3 regions of the Pseudoalteromonas sp. BZA4 genome follow, and region 1 is predicted to be linked to each of the others. Evidence: predicted binding sites of a transcription regulator. Region 1 holds the regulator's gene; each other region holds the start of a gene.
What was found. The regulator sigma-54, encoded in region 1, starts transcription at its own class of promoters, with help from an activator protein. The targets are predictions, from matches to a motif close to GTTGGCACGNNNNTNGNNT.

Region 1 (7,305 bases):
ACCTAGCTTTATCGCGCAGGGTAAGCGCGTACTCGAAATTGAAGCACAAGCTTTACAAGAAATTGAGCAATATATAAATCAAGATTTCGATAACGCTTGCCAATTAATGTTCCAATGTACAGGTCGTATTATTGTGATTGGTATGGGCAAGTCTGGCCACGTTGGTAATAAAATTGCGGCGACTCTTGCAAGTACTGGCACACCGGCATTTTTTGTTCATCCTGGCGAAGCAAGCCACGGTGATTTAGGCATGATCACCCGTGATGATGTGGTGATGTGTATTTCGAACTCAGGCGAAACCAGCGAAGTACTTAGCATTATCCCTGTTATCAAGCGCATTGGCGCAAAAATGATTTCACTAACAGGCAACCCAGACTCAACCATGGCCAAACTGTCTGATGTACATGTGTGCATTAAAGTAAGCCAAGAGGCATGTCCATTAGGCCTTGCGCCAACTGCAAGTACCACAGCGACCTTGGTTATGGGTGATGCAATGGCGGTTGCGTTACTTGAAACCCGTGGTTTCACAGCCGATGATTTTGCGCTTTCGCACCCGGGTGGCAGCTTAGGTAAACGTTTATTACTTACATTAGATGATGTGATGCACGCAGGCGACGCCACGCCAATCGTTAGCGAAACCCAAAGCATTAAAGACGCACTAATCGAAATGTCAGCCAAGGGCCTTGGTATGACCGCGGTGATTGGTGCAGATGAAAAGTTAGCCGGATTATTCACTGATGGTGACTTACGCCGTATTTTAGAACAGCGCATCGATATCCATAATACGGCAATTAGCCAAGTAATGACCCGTTCATGTACAACTGCTCGCCCTGATATGCTTGCAGCTGAAGCTTTAAATATTATGGAACGTAAACGTATCAATGGTTTAATTGTGGTAGATCAAAGTAATACGCCAATTGGTGCCCTTAATATGCAAGACCTATTAAAAGCAGGAGTTCTTTAAGCAATGACATTCGCCGAGCTATACCAGCCTCTTAGCCCTGATGTGAGTCAGCGCGCACAAAAAGTAAAATTGCTAATCTGTGATATAGATGGCGTTTTTTCTGATGGCCGAATTTATTTAGGTAATGATGGCGAAGAGCTTAAAGCATTTAATACTAAAGATGGCTTTGGTATTAAAGCGCTCATTAATAGTGGTTTTGAAGTGGCAGTGATTACTGGCCGCCATTCACAAATAGTTCAGCAGCGAATGACTAGCCTAACAGTTCAGCACATTTATCAGGGACAAGAAGATAAGCTGATTGCTTATCAAGAGTTAAAAGATAAACTGGGGCTGACTGATGAACAAATTGCCTATATTGGTGATGATGGTCCAGACTTACCAGTAATGGAAAAAGTAGGGTTTGCTGTTGCTGTAAACGACGCACACCCACTGATTAAAAAGCTGGCTCATTACACCACATTATTACCAGGTGGCTTTGGAGCTGTGCGTGAATTAACTGATTTACTGATGTTAGAAAACGGTAAGCCGTTAACTAGCGATGGAACCAGCGCATGAATATAGCCCGTATTTTACTGAGTATTGTTTTTGTTTGTTGCATGGTGTGGTTATGGTACCCGTACTTTAACCAATCAACAGACACAATAACTAGTGAAGACGAGATCATCGCAACACCTGATTACACTGCAGTGGCGTTAAAGCAAACAGCGTATGACGAGCAAGGCAAAATTAGTCATAAAGTGGCTGCTGCTAAAATGGAGTTGTATCAACAATTAGGGTTTACCTTTTTTGAGCAACCTATTTTTACTATTTATGGCGACCAGCAGGTTTGGCAAGTAAAAGCCAAAGAAGCCACATTGTACGAAAACGATCAGCTGATTTTTGAAGGGGATGTAGTTGCTAAAAACTTAACCCACAACGGCATGATTGAAGATATAAAAGCAGAAAACATTAATGTCGACATTGATAAAATGACCATGTTTTCTAAGCAACCTGTGACACTAACAGGACCGAATTTAAAGATTACCGGAAAAGGCTTAAAAGCCGATTTAAAAACCGAAATTGTTGAGTTAACTAACCATACACGAACCATATACTATGACCAATAAACTGAAGAAATTACTCCTGATCCCAAGCTTATTGATTGCCTTTTCGGGCGCAGCTGCCGAGCAAACTGGCGCTCAAATTAGCATTAGCTCAGATCGCCAAGTAGGTAAACTAAAAGATGGCGTTGGCATATTTGAAGGTAACGTAGAGATCGTGCATGGTAATCGTCGTATTACCGCAGAGCGCCTTGAAGCACACGGCGGTGATACCGAAGGTACAGTAGAGTTGATTATTGCCACAGGTAAGCCTGCTTACTTCGAAGAAAAGCAAGCTGATGGCACCGTGATGAGCGCCAGCGCCGAAGAAGTACGTTATGATGTTGCAAAACGCTTCTTAACCTTAAATGGTGAAGCTGAAGTTACTCAAGCAGGTCAAAAAGTAACAGCAAAAAGCATTACCTATGATATGGCACAGCAGCTGATCAGTGCTGAAAAAGACGAAAACTCAACAGATCGTGTACACACTATTTTAGTGCCTGTTGAAAATAAAAAAGATAATAAAGGCCAACCATGAGCACATTAAAAGCAGAGCTTTTAGCTAAAAGCTACAAAGGCCGCCAAGTGGTTAAAAATGTCGGTCTTGAAGTTGAAGCTGGCAGTATTGTTGGCTTGCTTGGCCCTAATGGCGCAGGTAAAACAACGACCTTCTATATGATTGTAGGCCTAGTACCTAGCGACAAAGGTAAAATCAGTATTGATGATAACGATATCACCCTTTTACCAATGCATAGCCGTGCGCGTTTGGGTATTGGCTATCTGCCACAAGAATCGTCAATTTTTCGAAAGTTGACGGTTTACCAAAACTTGATGGCCATTTTAGAAACTCGTAAAGATCTAAATAAAACCACCCGCGAAGAAACACTCAATAGCTTACTCGATGAGTTTAGTATTCAACATATTCGTGACAGCCAAGGTATGGCGCTGTCAGGTGGTGAGCGACGCCGTGTAGAAATTGCTCGCGCATTAGCCGCTAATCCTAAATTTATCCTTTTAGATGAGCCTTTTGCTGGTGTTGATCCAATTTCAGTGTTAGATATAAAGAAAATTATTGAGCACCTAAAAAATCGTGGTATCGGTGTACTAATTACTGACCATAATGTTCGAGAAACCCTTGATGTTTGTGAAAAAGCCTACATTGTTTCTCATGGGGAGCTAATTGCATCAGGCACACCTGAGCACGTATTAGCAGACCAAACTGTACGCGATGTATATCTAGGCGAGCAATTCAGGCTGTAACCATTACGCCAGCGACTAGAGCATCTGCTAGACTTATAACAATGACAATAAATCGATAACTGTGTTTATACAGTTATCGATAACTTAAAAAGGATTGTTAGGGATACATGAGGCAATCATTACAGCTGCGCATGGGCCAGCAACTTACAATGACTCCACAACTGCAACAAGCGATTCGTTTGTTGCAGCTCAGTACATTGGATCTCCAGCAAGAAATTCAAGAAGCGCTTGATAGTAATCCCCTGCTTGAAGTGGAAGAAGCGGATTACAATGAAGAAAGCACCGGCAAGAATGAGCAAAAAGCGGAGCCTGACGATGTGCAAGTCAGCGCGTCTGCCGAAGAAGCACCTAGCGAGTACGAGCAAGAAAGTAGTGATGCTCTCAATAAAGACACCGTAAGCGATGACTTAGCAATGGACGTCACGTGGGATGAGTACATGAGTGCCGCCCCTTCAACATCGTCAGGGCCAATGCCTGAAGATGAATCTATCTATCAGGGAGCATCAACCGAAACCCTTCATGAATACCTAATGTGGCAATTACAGCTCACGCCATTTAGCCCTACTGATGAAGCGATTGCTGTGGCAATTGTAGAAGCTATCGATGACTCAGGTATTTTAACGGTAAGCTGTGAAGATATAGTCGAAAGCTTTAATCAAAATAACGATGAAGAAGAAATCGAACTTGATGAAGTCGAAGCGGTCTTAAAAAGAATTCAGTTATTTGATCCTGTGGGTATTGGCGCACGCAGTTTACAAGAATGTCTGTGCATTCAGTTACGCCAATTCGATGCTAATACGCCATATTTAGCTGAAACTAAAATGGTTTTATCTGAGCATATCGAATTATTAGCGAGTCGCGACTATCGAACTTTGATGAAAAAGACTAAGCTTAAAGAAAACGAGCTTAAAGAAGTGATGACGCTCATCCACAGCTTAAATCCTAAGCCTGCGGATAGCATAGTGCGCGAAGAGTCTGAGTACGTCATACCTGATGTATCAGTAAAAAAAGTAAAAGGTCGCTGGGTAGTCGAGTTAAACCCAGACTGTATGCCAAAGATTAGAGTGAATAGCCAATATGCGGCGATGTCTCGCTCTGTTAAATCAAGTAGCGACAGCCAATTTATTCGCTCTCACTTACAAGAAGCTAAGTGGTTTATTAAAAGCTTAGAAAGCCGTAACGATACGCTATTAAAAGTGACCAACTGTATCGTTCAACAACAACAAGCTTTCTTTGAGCATGGCCCTGAAGCAATGAAGCCGATGGTGCTAAATGATGTTGCTGAAATGGTCGAAATGCATGAATCGACGATTTCACGGGTAACAACGCAAAAATATATGCATACCCCACGGGGTATTTTTGAGTTGAAATATTTCTTCTCAAGCCATGTCAGCACCGAAAATGGTGGTGAGTGTTCTTCTACAGCAATACGCGCTTTAATCAAGAAGTTAGTCGCTGCAGAAAACTCAGCTAAACCATTGAGTGATAGCAAAATTGCAGATATATTGGCCGAGCAAGGAATTAAAGTAGCTAGACGTACAATTGCAAAATATCGTGAGTCTCTAGCAATACCTCCGTCTAATCAGCGTAAGAGTCTGATTTAGACGTTTTACATAGAAGGAAAAATGCTTATGCAACTAAATTTAACTGGTCGTCATGTAGAAATCACAGATTCATTAAGAGACTATGTAAACACCAAGTTTGCGAAACTAGAAAGGCATTTTGACCATATTAATAATGTTCATGTCATTCTAGATGTAGAAAAATTAAGCCAAAAAGCAGAAGCAACTTTACATGTAAACGGAGGCGAATTGTTCGCTTCTACAGAACATCAAGATATGTACGCAGCCATTGACTCACTGATCGATAAACTTGATCGCCAAGTCATTAAACACAAAGAGAAATTAGCTCGACATTAAATTATGAAACTAAGTTCACTTACTAACCAGGACTGCAGCAAAGCTGCGGTCCTTTTTAATAGCAAAAAAAGAATTCTTGAATATATCAGCGAACTGGCCCACCAGCAGCTTCCTCATTTATCGCAACAAGATATCCTAGATGCTTTACTCAACCGAGAAAAACTAGGTAGCACCGGCATTGGCCGAGGTATTGCTATTCCACATGGCCGAATGAGCGGCGCAGATGAGCCTCATGCATTTGTGATAGTGAGTGAATCCCCTATTAATTTTGATGCAATTGATAATCGTCCAGTTGATATTTTTGTGGCACTCATCGTACCAGATGGTGACTGTCAGCTTCACCTAAAGACCTTATCAACAATTGCTGATAGACTTAAAGATAAAGAGTTTTGTAAACAGCTGCGTAGTGCTACTACCGATCAGCAACTGTTTCAGGTCATATCAGCAGAGGCATAAATGGAATTAATAATTATCAGCGGTCGCTCAGGCTCAGGTAAATCGGTCGCTTTACGAGTACTTGAAGACTTAGGCTATTATTGCGTTGATAATATTCCGGTTAATTTACTGCCTTCGCTCGTACGCAGTGTGTCTGATAACTACGATAAAATAGCGGTCAGCATCGACGTGCGTAACTTACCGAAAGAGCAGCAAGAATTTAATGATATTCTTGAGTACCTGCCAGGTTTCGCAAACCCAACACTGTTCTATTTAGACAGTGATGACCAAACTCTGATCAAGCGCTTTTCAGAAACACGCCGCTTGCATCCACTATCTATTGATTCTTTGCCGCTTGATCTGGCCATTAAACAAGAAAAAATCCTGCTTGATGTGTTGATCACTCGCGCTGACTTTATGATTGATACCACGGATCTAAGTGTTCATCAGTTAGCAGAATCAATTCGCGAAAAGATTTTAGGTAAAAAAGATAAAAAGCTAATTATTACCTTTATGTCGTTTGGCTTTAAGCATGGTATTCCAAAAGAAGCGGACTACGTTTTTGACGCACGCTTTTTACCTAACCCACACTGGGAACCTGATTTAAAGCCACTAACAGGCCTTGACCAACCAGTCAAAGATTACCTAGCTAGTCACAACATAGTGCAAAAATTTACGTGGCAAATACAAACCTTTGTGCAAACTTGGTTACCGCACTTAGAGCGCAATAACCGCAGTTATCTGACTATTGCTATTGGCTGTACCGGTGGCCAACATCGCTCTGTTTACTTAGCGCAAACAATTGGTGAGAGCTTTTCTAAAACTCATGCTAATGTAAAAATTCGCCACCGCGAACAAGACATTTAATTAGGCACCAACAATGCACGCTGAAGATACCTTTTTAATTCAAAACAAACTTGGCTTACATGCTCGTGCTGCTACTGTTTTAGCGCAATTAGCACTGCAATTTGATGCCAAAATTACGCTTTATCAAGATGATAAAGAAGCTGAAGGCGACAGCGTGTTAGCATTAATGCTACTTGAAAGTAGTCAGGGTAAAGAAGTTCGCGTTGTGTGCGAAGGCCCTGACGCCGATGCAGCATTAACGGCAATCGGCGAATTAATTGCACAACGCTTCCACGAGCAAGAATAGCATTTGCTAAGACTTCAGGGTTTACGGTAAACTTAATTCGGATATTTAAAATTCCCTTTAAATATCCTACTTTTATATCGCTCGCTTTTCTAAATTACAAAACTCTTAATAAATTTATCGCAGTGCGACGATATCTCTGCAAATACACTACAAAGCAACTATGCTGTATTTGCTTAGCCTATTTAAACTTTTTTCAGTTGTAAGGACGCCAATGCCAGAAGCCTTTGAACAAGATTACCCACTACAACAACTCAAACAAGTGACCAAGTCACTCAATAGTGGTCAATTTGTTCAAGTGCGCGGTATGTTAGCCAAAACGGCACCTTGTGATACAGCCCTTTTACTTGAATCTTCTCCCCATAAAATTCGTCGTATGCTTTGGCAGCTGGTTGATCCAGATGTCCGTGGTGATGTTCTAGAAGAACTCTCTGAAGATGTACGTCTTGGCATTATTGCCCAGATGGAGCCTGAGCACATTGCTGCTGCCACTGAAGA
Region 2 (7,305 bases), on a different contig from region 1:
TCGATTAGCAGTGAAATACCTTAGCAGGAAATGCCGTTTGATGCACTTTATCTTAGCCTTGATGGACTGATAATGAACAAGTTTTTGTTACTCAATATGTATTTTAACAGTTTAGGCAATATATGGGCGAATAATGACCCCTTCTTCACCTTTTACTTCTTCCATTACCACATAAGTTCGGCTTTCACTGACATTTGGCAGTTTTAGTAGAATATCACCCAGTACATTACGATATTCCGACATATCATTTACACGTGTTTTTAATAAAAAGTCGAAATTACCCGACACTAGATGGCACTCAATTATTTCGTCGTGCTTTTTAACTGCAGCGTTAAACTCTTCGAAAACATCTGGTGAGGTTTTAGTGATGGTTACTTCTACATAAACCGACAAACCTTGGCCAAGTTTAGCAGGATCCACTACTGCTTTATATCCGAGTATATAACCCTCTCTTTCTAGCTTTTTTACCCGCTCCAAACAAGGGGTGGCACTTAGCCCTACACGCCTTGCCAGCTCTACGTTAGAGATCCGACCATCGTGCTGTAATTCCATTAAAATTTTACGGTCTATTCTGTCGAGTAATTGATGCATAAGCCAAACCAGAGTTTTGCACTGTTTAAAATATATTTTTAGATTATATCACTAGAATACCACTTAAAAAAGGTGAGACACACTGGCTGGTCATGAATATAATAGTCAAAAATTTTATCCCGTTCTATTAAGGCGAAAAACTATGATTATTGGTGTACCTAAAGAAATCAAAAACCATGAATACCGTGTAGGTATGGTTCCTGCGAGTGTTCGTGAACTAGTAAACCATGGCCACCAAGTGTTTGTTGAAACTGATGCTGGTATGGGCATTGGCTTCACTAACGAAGATTATGTTGCAGCTGGTGCTGAAATTTTACCAACAGCAGCAGAAGTTTTTGCTAAAGCTGAAATGATCGTTAAAGTAAAAGAGCCACAAGCTGTTGAGCGTGCAATGTTACGCGAAGACCAAATTCTATTTACTTACCTTCACTTAGCACCGGATCTTCCACAAACTGAAGACCTAGTTAAAAGTGGCGCAGTATGTATCGCTTACGAAACAGTAACTGATTCACGTGGCGGTTTACCTCTTCTTGCTCCTATGAGTGAAGTTGCTGGTCGTATGTCTATCCAAGCAGGTGCACAAGCGCTTGAAAAATCAAACCACGGCCGTGGTATGTTACTTGGTGGTGTACCAGGTGTTGAGCCAGCTAAAGTTGTTGTTATCGGCGGCGGCATGGTTGGTCGTAGCGCAGCGCAAATGGCTGTTGGCCTAGGTGCTGATGTTGTTGTTCTTGACCGTAACATCGACGTACTACGTGCATTAGACGCACAGTTCGGTAATAAAGTTAAAGCTATCTACTCTACTGCTGACGCACTAGAAAAACACGTACTAGAAGCTGACCTTGTGATCGGTGGCGTACTAATCCCAGGTGCAGCAGCGCCTAAACTAGTAACAGCTGAGCACATCAAAGCAATGAAGCCTGGTTCTGCAATCGTTGACGTTGCAATCGACCAAGGTGGTTGTATCGCAACTTCTAAAGCGACAACACACGCTGATCCTACTTATATCGTTGATGACGTTGTTCACTACTGTGTTGCTAACATGCCTGGTGCTGTTCCACGTACTTCTACGTTCGCACTTAACAATGCAACATTACCGTTCATCATCAACCTTGCTAACAAAGGCTATAAGAAAGCGCTTCTTGACGATGCAAACTTCTTAAAAGGCTTAAACGTGATCAAAGGTAAAGTTACTTATAAAGAAGTAGCTGAAGCTTTCAACATGGAATATGTTGACCCACGTACAGCAGTTGAAAATGCTTAATTAGCATTGTGAAACAAAAAAGCAGCGATATCGCTGCTTTTTTTATGCCTGTTTGCAAATAAATTAGTTTATCTGCAAACAATTATATTTCTGATTAACGACGCTTAGTTTGTTTAGCGCGTTGATTGTGCTTTTTAACCGCCTTACGGATTTGGTTAATTTTGGCACGCTTGTCTTTACGCTTTTCAGGAATAACCGACAGCTTAGTTTGCGTTTCGCGGCCTAGTTGCACTGTTTTACGTAAATAGTTAACCGTGTCTAAATCAAGTTCAGCCCAACCACCTTGTGGCAAGCGCTTATCAAGCTCTAACTTACCGTAACGAATACGGATAAGACGCGATACTTCAACATCTTGTGATTGCCATAAACGACGTACTTCGCGGTTACGACCTTCTGTTAAAGTCACATTGAACCAACGGTTGATACCTTCACCACCCATAGGTTTGATGTTTAAGAATTTTGCAGGACCATCTTCAAGCTCAACACCTTTTGTTAAAGTGCGTAGCGTTTCGTTAGTTACTTCACCAAACACACGAGCTGAGTACTCACGCTCTACTTCGTAGCTTGGGTGCATTAAACGGTTAGCAAGTTCACCATCGTTAGTAAACAGCATTAAACCAGCGGTATTTATATCTAGTCGGCCAACTGCAATCCAACGTTCGCCATCAACACGTGGTAAACGGTCAAATACCGTACGACGGCCTTCCGGGTCTTTACGTGTACATAGCTCGCCTTCTGGTTTGTTATACATAAGTACACGACAAATACGGTCAGCTTTGTCTTCAATTTTTACTACGTGACCGTCAACTCGAATTACATCGGTTGCTTCAACACGGTCGCCTAAACGTGCCACTTTACCATTCACGCTCACACGGTTGGCATCGATGTACTTTTCCATTTCACGACGTGAACCCACGCCAGCACGGGCTAATACTTTTTGTAACTTTTCAGTTTCTACATTACTCATTCAGATAGTTCTCTCACAGAAGGATCGCTCAATAACTGGTTGATTTTACTCTCCTGAAGTTCAGGTAACGGCGGTAATTCATCTAAACCAGCTAATGAAAAATAATCTAAGAAAGCGGATGTTGTGGCATACAACGCTGGGCGCCCAGGCACCTCTTTATGGCCAACAACTCTAACCCACTCTCTTTCTAATAAGGTTTTAATAATTCCTGAGCCAACAGAAACCCCCCGTACTTGTTCAATTTCACCACGGGTAATAGGTTGTCTATAAGCAATTAAGGATAAAGTTTCTAGTAGTGCTCGTGAGTATTTAGGTGCGCGCTCTTGCCATAAGTTTGCCAGCCAAGGCGCTAAACTAGCGCAGGCTTGAAACCTGTAACCGCTGCCTACCGCAACAAGCTTAATGCCTCGGGTTTGATAATGCGTTTGAATTTGTTCAATTGCATTATTAATGCGCGGCATAGAAACGCTTAAATCAGCTAATACTGTCTCTTTTAAATGACGTTTAGACACAGGTTTTCCAGCAACAAAAATCGCGGCTTCTATGATTTCGACTAACTGTTCATCACTGATACGTTTTGTGGCCATCGCTACTAAAGGTCATTTTAAATCACTAACGCTCTATTATGACAGAAGTCGGCCAAGGTTGGAAAAATTATTGTAAAAAAGCCAGTGTAAAACACTGGCTTTGGGGGATATTTATGAATGAATATTGAAATTAGCTATTTTTAACCATTTCAAGGGCATCATCTTCGGCAACGTCGCTGCCATATTTGCTAATGTAATTAACAAACTCAGTGCGGCTTACACGCTTATCTTTGTTGATATCCATATAGCCAAAGTGATTTGCGATACCGTCGTCATCGGCTTCTTCAATAGAAACATAACCATTTTTGTCGTTATCTAACGATTTAAAGTCATTTTCGATTGGGTCAAATTTAGCGATTTCAGCTTTAAATGCTGATTCAGATACCTCACTATCAGTTGCCACTTTGCCTGTATTTAGCTGCATGTATGCATTAAATTCAGTACGGCTGATTTGCTCATCCATATTGGTATCGATATTTGAAAAATGATCCCAAATAGCATCATCGTCAGCTTCTACCTTAGAGATATAACCGTCATTGTCATTATCTAGGCTGCCAAAATCACTGTCGATTTTTGCTAAAGAGTTACTTGCAGAACATGCTGAAAGACTTAGTGCTGCTAAAATTGTTGATGCTAAAGTTAACTTGTTCATAAGACATTTCCTTGTAGTCGATTAGATTCACTTCGAATGTTACAAGTTGAATGCCAAAATGCCTTATTGGCTAAAATCAAGCACTTACAGCCTGGTTAAGTTGGTGTTAAGCCTATGATTTAGCAAGCTTTTCATGGATTACTGTAATTTTTTCATAAAAAAAGCGCTCCGAAGAGCGCTTTTTACAAATAACAAAAATGCTGCTATTAGATAGCTGCGTTTTGGTAACGCTTAACGAAGTCTGTTACTGCTTCGCCATTACATTTTAACGTATTTAAGTTACCAATTTTTTCACGCACAGGTGTTAAACCTTTTTTAAGTGCAGTGATGCAAAGTTGAGTTTCTTTTTGCTCATTTTTAGCAAACACTTCAACAGCTGCTTTTGCTGCTTCTTGTGATTGTGCTTTTTTAGCAATTTCACGGATGTCAGTACCGTTACATAAAATGCTTTTTGAAAAACGTGACATTGAAATGCCATGCTTTGCTGCTTCTTTACGTGCAGCGGTAAACCCTTCGTTCGCACTTAAGCTACATAACTTTGATTCAATACGGTTATCAGCTGAAAAGTAGTGCGGGTTGCTTGCTAATGAGCCAAATGAGATACATGCAAGAGAAAGCATCACTAATTGTTTTTTCATGGTTTACCTTTAAATAGTACATAATATGAACGGATGGTTTGCGCGCATTATATAAACAAAAATCAGTAGATCAACTGAATTATTTATTTAATTTAATAATTAATAGTGAGTTAACAATGTTTTTAAATTAAGCAGCAATTGATCAACATTTACCCAATTTGATTTTCGTAATTAGCTCATGAATAAGCCCTAGTTTGATGATAGAATTGCGCTAAACACTGAAACAAAAATAATAGGTGCACCATGAAGGTAATCTCATTTAACATTAACGGCCTGCGCGCTCGTTTACACCAATTGCAAGCCGTAATTGATAAACATCAACCAGATATTATTGGCTTACAAGAAATCAAAGTACATGATGAGGCCTTCCCTCTCGAAGATGTGCAAAAAATGGGTTATCACGTTTATTTTCATGGTCAAAAAGCGCATTACGGCGTGGCTATGTTATGTAAACAAGAGCCGAAATCAGTAGTTAAAGGCTTTGCAACCGATACCGACGAATCACAGCGTCGTATGATCAGTGTTACCGTGACACAAGAAAATGGTCGTGACCTAACGGTGATGAATGGCTACTTCCCGCAAGGGGATAATATTGCCCACGAAACCAAATTCCCTTATAAGCGTCAATTCTATAAAGATTTAATGACTCACTTAGAAGATAACCACACGCCAGAGCAAGATGTTATTGTGATGGGCGATATTAATATTTCACCAACCGATCTCGATATTGGTATTGGTGAACCAAACCGTAAGCGCTGGTTAAAAACAGGTAAGTGTTCTTTCCAACCTGAAGAGCGTGAATGGTTAAGCACGTTATTAAACTGGGGCTTTAAAGATACCTTCCGTGAACTTTACCCAGAAAAAACCGAGCAATATTCTTGGTTTGATTACCGCTCTAAAGGTTTTGATGACAACCGCGGTCTGCGTATTGATGTGATCTTAGCAACCCCTGCTCTTGCTGAGCGTTGTGTTGAGTCTGGTATCGATTACGAATTGCGTGGTATCGAAAAACCATCTGATCATGCGCCAATTTGGTCAACATTTAACGCATGATAGACACTATGCAATGGCAGCTCCCATTGTGGAGCTGTGTGGCTATAATACTTTGGCTCAGCTTTGATAAACAAAGCCTGTCACATTTGCTGGCAACACCGATAAGACAAGTGGGTGTGCTCGCATGTGCCCTTGTACTTGCGGTACTGTGGCGCATTAAAGCGGGGATATTACCTGGCCTCGAATTGCATATTTTGGGGGTCACTGCAGTGACCCTAATTTTAGGTTGGCGACTGGCAATTTTTGCAAGCCTTCTTGCAAGTTTACTCTTGGTATTAGTCGCTCAGTTGCCAGTATCAATACTGCCAGTGCATTTATTGTTTACTGCTTTTTTACCAATAACATTGAGCTATTTGTGTTTTGTGCTTTGCTATAGCTACCTGCCGAGACACTTTTTTATTTATATCTTTTTATGCGCGTTTTTAACCGCTGCTGTTATCGCCTGTATTAAAATACTTACCAGCGGTGTGTTTTATTACTTGCTTGGTGATTACAGTTTTATTGAGATTTCAGAAAACTATCTGATCCTGTGTGCCATAATTTGGTTTCCTGAAGCAATGCTCAATGGCATGGCCATTACCTTGATGATCACCTATCGCCCTCATTGGGTTAAAACCTTTTATGATAAGGACTATTTAGACTCATGAGTCTTCACTATCACTGCCCGCTTTGCAAACTTGAACTTACTCTAAACGACAAAACTTACCGTTGTGACAACAACCACAGTTTTGATATCGCCAAAGAGGGTTATGTCAATTTACTTCCCGTGCAAAATAAAAAGTCGAAACAACCGGGCGATAACCTTGAAATGGTGCAAGCACGCCGCTCATTTTTAAGTGCCGGGCACTATTTGTTTTTACAGCAAGCTTTAGCAGAGCTAGTGGCCTCTCTCGAACCAAGTTCAGTGATTGATTTAGGCTGTGGTGAAGGCTTTTACACGCAAGCTATTGCAGCGCAGTCGAGTGCCGATGTATATGGTGTTGATATTTCTAAGCCCGCGGTAAAATACGCCGCTAAGCGTTACGAAAATGCGCATTTTAGTGTCGCGTCGATTAGCCAAGCCCCTTTTGCAGATGCGCAGGCTGATGTGCTTGTTAGTGTGTTTGCCCCTTTATTTGCACAAGAACTTGCTCGCCTTGCCAAACCGCAAGCTAGTTTAATTGTTGCAAGCCCTGGCCCTTGGCATCTTAAAGAGTTAAAAGCGTTTATTTATGCCGATGTAAAACCGCATACAGAGATAGAACCACCAGCAGGCTTTAGCAAAGAGTCGATAAACTTGTTAGAGCAACAAGTGCTGTTGTCTGTCGATGAGATAAAACATTTAATTATGATGACGCCGTTTGCGTGGAAGTTTCGCCCAGAGCATTGGCAGCAGATAGAGCAACAAGGCCCACAAAAAGTAACGTTATCGTTTTATGTGAGCCAGTTTGTTCGCAATTAGAAGTGTTCTTTAGTGAAGGCTTTATCCATTTTTTCGAACATATCTTTTAATAATTGAGCTAAGTCAGTGTAGCGTGGTTTTTCAGTCGTTAATTGTGACTGATAACCATGCG
Region 3 (7,305 bases), on a different contig from region 1:
ACCTTATAAGCCAGACTAGTTATTCATAACGCAGCGCATCAATTGGGTTTAAGCGTGCCGCTTTAATAGCAGGCGCTAAGCCAAATACAATACCAATCAATGAAGTAAAGCCAAATGACAGCATAATCGCCCAACCCGGTATGTAGGCATCTGGCATGCTCGGCACTGATAACGAAATCAGTGCCGCAGCACCATAACCAATCGCTAAACCAATTAAACCACCAAACAGTGATAGCACCACCGCTTCAACTAAAAATTGCAGCATAATAAAGCCAGGTGTTGCCCCTAATGCTTTCAAGGTGCCGATCACACGCGTACGTTCTGTTACCGAAACCAGCATGATATTCATCACTCCGATACCACCAACTACCAGGCTGATACCCACTATCCCCGCGGTAATTGCGGTAGCACTTCCGGTAAATTTATCGATATTAGCACGGGCTTTTTCGGCGGTTTCAAATTCAAAGTCGTCATCTTCACCGTCTTTCAGTTTATGTAATTGACGTAAGATACGGCGAATTTTAGCCAGTACTTGCGCTTCGTTAGCATCGTCTTTCAAACGAAACATCATTTGTACATTGGTATCAACACTGCCGCCTTCTAGCGCACTCATGGTACTTATCGGAATATTAATGTAATCGTCTTGGTCAAAACCTAATAAACTACCTTGTTTTTCAGCAACACCAATAATGCGAAACCACTCACCACCGAGTTTGATATATTCACCTACAGGGTTTTCAGGCAGGTTAAGCTTTTCGATAATTGAAGGACCAATAAACGCCACTCGACGGCGCTTTTCATCATCTTCTGCGCGAATAAACCGCCCGAGTTCTGGGTAGGTGCGATAAGCTTTTTGGTAGTCTTGCTCGGTGCCCATTACCCGTGAAGCATGACTTTTATTGCCATACTCTGCTGCACCAGAAAAGCGCCAAGTAAACATTAGCGCAGTAAAGGTTTCGGCTTCTTTTACGCGTGCTTTTAGAGTTAAAAAGTCGCTGTAGGTTAACTTTGCTTGTTGACCTACCATTTCTTTTTCTACGCTAGTGTAAGGTTTTATATTGGTGACATCGGGAGACATATCAGCAAGCTGATCATTAATTTGCTTGGTAAACCCTTGCATCACTGCCACCACGGTCACAACCGCTGCAACACCAATAATAATGCCTAAGCAGGTAAGGGCACTGCGCATCGCATTGGCTTTAATTGCCATCAGTGCGGCTTTTGTACCTTCCATTACAGCGATAGCAGATTTAAACATGTTGTCTTGTTCCTTCGCCTTTACGGGTATCACTAACAACCTTGCCATCAACTAAGCGAATAACACGTTGGCAGTGATCAGCAATATCTTGTTCATGAGTAACCAAAATAATGGTGTGCCCTTCGTTATGAAGCTCATCAAACAGCGCCATGATTTCAGTGGTGGTTTTACTATCTAAGTTACCGGTAGGCTCATCACCAAGTAGAATGTGGGGCTTAGTAACCAGTGCGCGAGCTATAGCGACACGTTGACGTTGGCCACCAGAAAGCTGGCTCGAAAGGTGATTTACCTTATCGCCAAGACCAACCCGTTGTAATGATTCGAGCGCTTGTTGCTTTCGCTCTTTGGCAGAAATAAATCGATACACTAAAGGCTGCATAACATTTTCAAGGGCGGATGCTCGTGGTAATAAGTTAAAGCTTTGAAAAATAAAGCCAACACTTTCATTACGCTGATGAGCAAGCTCCGTTTCGGTCATGCGCTTTACTAACTTATCTTTTAAATAGTAATCACCACTGGTGGGAGTATCTAAACAGCCAAGCAAGTTCATCAGGGTTGATTTACCTGAGCCTGAAGGGCCAATGATGGCAACATACTCATTTTGCGCAATTTCAATATTAATATCATCAAGGGCTTTGAAAACTTGTTCGCCCATTTTGTATTGTTTATTGATATTACTGAGTTTGATCACCGCAGACATTAGTTAGCACCTTTTTCAGGGCTGTTTTTAACGGTTACCGTATCACCCTCTTTTAGTGAGCTAAGTGGTCTAGCTGGGCCTATAACAATACGATCTCCTTTAACAACACCGCTGGTTAGTGCTTGCTCTATATCTGAAGAAATACCTACCGTTACCGCTGTTTTAGTTACTGTATTATCTGCATTAAGCTTCCAGACAAAGTAGCTATCATCCTCTTTTTGAATAGCTTCAATAGGCAGTTTTAAGCCATTTTCGGCAATGCTTGTGGCGATTTCTGCGCGGCAGCTCATTCCGGCATAAAGCTGGCGGTCAGTAGCATCAAGCAGTACTTTGACTTTAAATGATAAGCCCTGAGAACCGGCTTGATTCTTTGCTGATGTGCCAATGTTTATTACTTTGCCAGTGAAAGGTTGATTTGGGTAAGCGGCGGCATAAATATCTGCATGTTGGTCTAATTTGATACCGGCAATATCGGTCTCATCCACTCGAAGCTCGGCTAATATTGCGCTGGGGTCTGCTACTAACATCAGGTCTGAGCCAATAATGTTAGTTGTTCCCGCAATAACGGTTTCACCTTCTTTAATATTGACCGAAGCAAGTAGGCCACTCATTGGAGCGCGAAACACGCTTTTATTTAAACGGTCTTCAGCAATCAATAACGATGCTTGGGCTTGGTTGTACGCTTCACGTTTTGCTTCAATATCTATTTTTGCTAAATCGCGGGCATTTTGTAGGTTTTCATATACCTCTTGGCCAGCAAGGCCCACTTCATAAAGCTCTTTCTGGCGGCTTAGTTGACGCTCGATATTTTTCAATCGGGTTTCGCTATGCTTAATATCGATTTCGGTCGCGCGAAGCACGGCCTTGTTGCGTGCAACTTCAGATTCAAACGCGGTCGTATCTAGGCGCATAAGAATATCGCCCTCAGTGACACTTTCACCTTCCTCTACAAACACTTTCGCTACACGGCCTGTCACTTCTGAGCGCAGTTGCACTTGGGTGTTAAAGACTAGGTTGCCAGAGGCTAAAATTGAATCGGCAATATTGCCTTGTTCAACTTCTGCAATATGCATTTCTGGCGCTTCTTTATTGCCTGTGACTTGTTTTGATACTAGTAAAGCGACAAATGCCGTAACAGCGAGGCCAATAATAATGGCTTTTTTCATGTTACTTCCTTGGTAGTTAAGAGCGGCATATTGCCGCTCAAAGCAGAATTAAACGAGCGCGATTACAGTCCAAATACCGTAAATAACAATACTTGGTAGAGCTGCAAACAGTAGCGCTTTATTGAAAGTGAAATTAGTCCAGCTCTTTAAACCGATAGCTGCGATGAAAATACCCCAAATAGAAAAGATATTGAGACTTTCAAGTAAGGTGTAAAATGGGTGGCCAATTTCTAAACCAATTAAAAGTTGGTTAATCGAAGCATAGTTAAATAACGTCTGTGAGATTTGGTCGGTACTCGCAGTTAATACTAAGATGAGTAAACCAAGACTTGAGATAATCATTGGCATCATGGTCCACACACCAAAGCCATACCACGCACCATAACCGTAGTTAGCTTCTGGATCTTGCTTAGATACAAATAGGTAGTAGCCTGCCATTAGAGCATTAATAACAGCCAAACCAATGATGCCACCAAATATAGCAAACCACACTTGCATATCTATGGTTTGCTCCATGCTTTGGCGAATCATTTTTTGTTCTGCAATGGTGGCATCAACACTGGCTGCAGCCACTTGTTGATCGATTAAAAACTGCGGGTCAGCTTTATTGTAAAAAGCAAACATGCTGGCAGCGAGGATGCCGGCAAGTAAAATAAAGGCAACAAAAGACCAACCTTTTGCTTCTTTTAAGCCATTAAAGGCTTTGCTCGGGCTGATAAAAATATCAACCAATGCGGTCATGACATTTGATGATTTCATTATTTATTCCTTGTTTTATAACATTTGTTTTTAGGTACTAAAATATCCTGTTTAGTAACAAATTAGCAATTTGTTTTGTAACTGTATGTTAACAGCTGTGATTAGTAAATCTGTGATATGGTTAAAAGATTAATTTGAGTCGAATTTATTAGGAATAGTAGGTCGTTATGGTGAATAGCAATGGTCATTGTATTGATGAGTTGGTATTAGGGTTCTGGCGCTTGCTAGATTGGCAGATAACGCCACAGCAATGCTTAAGTTTTTTAGAAAATGCAATCGATATGGGAGTTTCACATACTGATCATGCTGACATCTACGGTGAATACGGTTGTGAAGCCGAATTTGGTAAAGCACTTAAACTAAAACCAAGTATTCGTGATGAAATCAAAATAATCACTAAATGTGGTATCAAGCCTGCGTTTGCAAGCCTAGGATTGCAAGGCAAAGCAAACCATTATGATTCAAGTGCCGCGCATATAATTGCCTCAGCACAGCAGTCACTTAAAAACTTCAATACTGATCGTTTAGATGTATTACTTATCCATCGCCCTGATTACTTAATGAATGCCGATGAAATGGCACAAGCATTTAATACCCTAAAAGCAAATGGTGACGTGATTGATTTTGGTGTATCTAATTTTACCCCATCGCAATTTAGCTTGTTGCAGTCGCGTTTAGACTTTGAGCTTGTGACTAATCAAATTGAGTTTTCACCTTACGAAATGAAAGCCCTTGATGATGGTAGCTTAGACCAATGCCAATTGCTCGATATCAAACCTATGCTTTGGTCGCCATTAGCTGGGGGTCGTATATTCTCAAGTGATGATGAAAAAGCGGTGTGTTTACGTACAGTGTTGGAGCAGGTTGGTGCTGAAATTGGCGCCACAGCCATTGATCAAGTTGTTTATGCTTGGCTGTTAATGCACCCAAGTGCACCGTCTGTGGTACTTGGTACGGGTAATATTGAGCGTGTTAAATCAGCGGTTGACGCTAAGCAGCTTACAATGAACCGTGAACAATGGTATCGCATTTGGCAAGGCTCAACCGGGCATAGTGTGCCTTAATATATAGCCCAAAACGAGAAAAGGGCCTTAACGGCCCTTCGTGTTGCAGCAAGTAACACATTTTTTATAAAGTGAAGTCAACCGCGTAAGCGACATACACTTTTACATCTGAACCATCGATGTCGTTGTCTGAAAGACCGAAAGTAAAGCCGTCTTTCGACACTGAAACACCGTAGTCGATGATGTCATCATCACCAATGAAATCCCCTGAGTAATGACCTAAGTGAAGGGCCATTTCTGCACCGGTACTGCCAACTGGGAAACTGTAGTCAGCATTTAAATATAGAGAGTCACCAAAATCTGTACCGTCACCGCTTGCTGCTGATGTTGCTAGGACTGCTGCACCAAAGGTGAAGCTACCCATGCTAATGCTACCGTAGATTTCAGAGAAGTCTGCATCTGTATAAGATGCTGCATCTGGGTATGCATAATAAATGTAGCCAACATCGTAGCTAAAGGTTTCATTGATTTCACCGCCAAAACCAGCATAAAGGTCTAGCTCGTAAGTCATGTCGTCAGCCCAGCTAGCATTCGATACCCAAGTGCCCGCATAAAAGCCAGATTCACTTGCGTAGTCGATACCACCTTGGATTGCAGCATCACCGCCGGTTTGTTCTTGACCACGCCATAAGTAGTTTGAAGTTGCCGCAGCGTTTGCTGTGACTTCTGCATAGCTATATGTTGAGCTCAAAGTTAATAGCGCAAGGGCGCTTGCTGCGACCGTTTTTTTTAGTTTTAGCATGTTTCTGTATCCTGTTGTTATGTTGATTTTGTCCCATTTTCAGATTGCAGTCTGGTTATTATTTGAGGACATTTTCTATGTGTTGTCTGGATACGATATTGCACTGGTTGTGCCAAGTTAATTTCGAACGGGATATTTTATGCTTAAAGGCTTTAAAAACAGGCTTTTAAACTTTTTTAATTGTGAAAAGGATGGTTATTTGAATTGTTCATGCGCACATGTGTGGTGCAAAAAATAACCCGGTTGCACAATTGCGAAGCAACCGGGTTTTGCTTATTTGAGAGTAACTTAGCCGAAAATTGCACGCATTAGAGTAATGGTTTCTTCAACACTGCGGCCTTTTTCAACTTCACTGATGATTGAATCGCGCTTAGCTTTGATATGTTCAGGGATATCATCACTTGCTAATGCTCGGTCCACCAGTATCTCTGCTGATTCTTTGCCACGGCGTACGGTCTTTTTACCTGCTGAGCTTGTGGTACTCTTAGGTTTGTTTAACAACTTAATATAGTTAGAGTTATCAGCGGTACTTTTATCTGCATAATAAAAGAAGCTAGGCAATAGGGCTTTGATTTCAACCAGAGATTGTTCAAGCTCATTTGCTGCACTGGCCATTTTGAACCAAGGCATGCTATGTATTGCTTCGACAACATCTTGCCAGTAGCGCTCAAAATCACGGTTATTAAGCTTAGTAATGCCTAATGCCGCACAAAGGGCATCAAGTTTACTATTTACGATTGGTGTAAACACGTCAGGTCGGCGCATCGCAAGCAAGCGAGTAGCAGGAGCAAGCGTTGGCTTTTCATCGCTGCCATTAAATGCCATGAAGTAAGCAACCATAAAATGCTGATAATGTTCTTGCGTTACTTCACCCTCAAGTGGAATGTGTACAAGCGCCTCATCGAACGCACCTGGTAAATCACTCAACATTTGGTGGAAACCTTTTGCGTTCTTAGTAGAAGCAAACCATTCAACGTCGAAGTTATAGCTGCTTGGATCAAGCGAGGCACTGTGTTTACCTGAAAACGCTAAACGGTCTTCTGGGATCATCTCTTTTAGGGATTGCGATTTAATTGCAGCAATGTAATTAGTTAAGCGTAATTGCTCATCAAGGGCTACAAGCTCTTTATGCTGCTCGATGAAGCCTGCAATAACAGGCCATGGCGCAACCCTTAATGTTTTTAACTGCAAAAAACTGATTGCAGAAATTAATAAGTCATGAAGTTTTTTAAGAGTGGGTAATTGCTTATCTTCTAACAGATCGTAGTTAATGCGATCACGGCTTGCACTTAATAGCTCATAGCACCAACCTAAAAAGTCTTCAGGGTGGTTTTCTACTTTAACTGCCATAAGGTTTAAGCTGATATCAGAGGCTTGCTTGAGGATATTTTGATAAATTTGACTTTCTTGCTCGCCAAGCGCCATTTTTGACGGTGAAATAAGCAGTTTCTTCATGCTTAATCGATACTCCAGTTTTGACCAAATTGGGTTGTTTAATTTTAGTACACAGGGTGCAAAAACAACAGGGTCGTGCATCATACCGAAGTAATGAAATGATGCAATCTTACTGATACTTTATAAGTAAGATTGCGACTGACATGGTTTATTAATCATTG

Region 2: ABMY41_RS01860 (EF-hand domain-containing protein) is a predicted target of sigma-54. The motif match lies at 4,101-4,119, and genes of this name have one in related genera.
Region 3: ABMY41_RS18700 (TorF family putative porin) is a predicted target of sigma-54. The motif match lies at 5,788-5,806, and genes of this name have one in related genera.

Annotation. Positions count from the first base shown of each region.
Region 1 covers NZ_JBECOT010000015.1:56,547-63,851, reverse strand. The annotation lists gene ABMY41_RS08730 (KpsF/GutQ family sugar-phosphate isomerase) at 1-964, shown strand, start outside; gene kdsC (3-deoxy-manno-octulosonate-8-phosphatase KdsC) at 968-1,519, shown strand; gene lptC (LPS export ABC transporter periplasmic protein LptC) at 1,516-2,070, shown strand; gene lptA (lipopolysaccharide transport periplasmic protein LptA) at 2,060-2,581, shown strand; gene lptB (LPS export ABC transporter ATP-binding protein) at 2,578-3,303, shown strand; gene ABMY41_RS08705 (RNA polymerase factor sigma-54) at 3,411-4,907, shown strand; gene hpf (ribosome hibernation promoting factor) at 4,935-5,222, shown strand; gene ptsN (PTS IIA-like nitrogen regulatory protein PtsN) at 5,226-5,678, shown strand; gene rapZ (RNase adapter RapZ) at 5,679-6,524, shown strand; gene ABMY41_RS08685 (HPr family phosphocarrier protein) at 6,538-6,810, shown strand; gene mgtE (magnesium transporter) at 7,022-7,305, shown strand, end outside.
Region 2 covers NZ_JBECOT010000002.1:176,467-183,771, forward strand. The annotation lists gene lrp (leucine-responsive transcriptional regulator Lrp) at 112-591, opposite strand; gene ald (alanine dehydrogenase) at 734-1,855, shown strand; gene rluB (23S rRNA pseudouridine(2605) synthase RluB) at 1,950-2,822, opposite strand; gene scpB (SMC-Scp complex subunit ScpB) at 2,819-3,409, opposite strand; gene ABMY41_RS01860 (EF-hand domain-containing protein) at 3,540-4,061, opposite strand; gene ABMY41_RS01865 (hypothetical protein) at 4,268-4,699, opposite strand; gene xthA (exodeoxyribonuclease III) at 4,943-5,752, shown strand; gene ABMY41_RS01875 (energy-coupling factor ABC transporter permease) at 5,749-6,399, shown strand; gene ABMY41_RS01880 (putative RNA methyltransferase) at 6,396-7,193, shown strand; gene yfbV (terminus macrodomain insulation protein YfbV) at 7,190-7,305, opposite strand, start outside.
Region 3 covers NZ_JBECOT010000066.1:11,639-18,943, reverse strand. The annotation lists gene ABMY41_RS18730 (hypothetical protein) at 1-19, shown strand, start outside; gene ABMY41_RS18725 (ABC transporter permease) at 20-1,258, opposite strand; gene ABMY41_RS18720 (ABC transporter ATP-binding protein) at 1,251-1,958, opposite strand; gene ABMY41_RS18715 (efflux RND transporter periplasmic adaptor subunit) at 1,958-3,124, opposite strand; gene ABMY41_RS18710 (YIP1 family protein) at 3,173-3,883, opposite strand; gene ABMY41_RS18705 (aldo/keto reductase) at 4,051-4,947, shown strand; gene ABMY41_RS18700 (TorF family putative porin) at 5,012-5,689, opposite strand; gene ABMY41_RS18695 (hypothetical protein) at 5,978-7,144, opposite strand; partial or broken gene ABMY41_RS18690 (transcriptional regulator) at 7,296-7,305, opposite strand, start outside.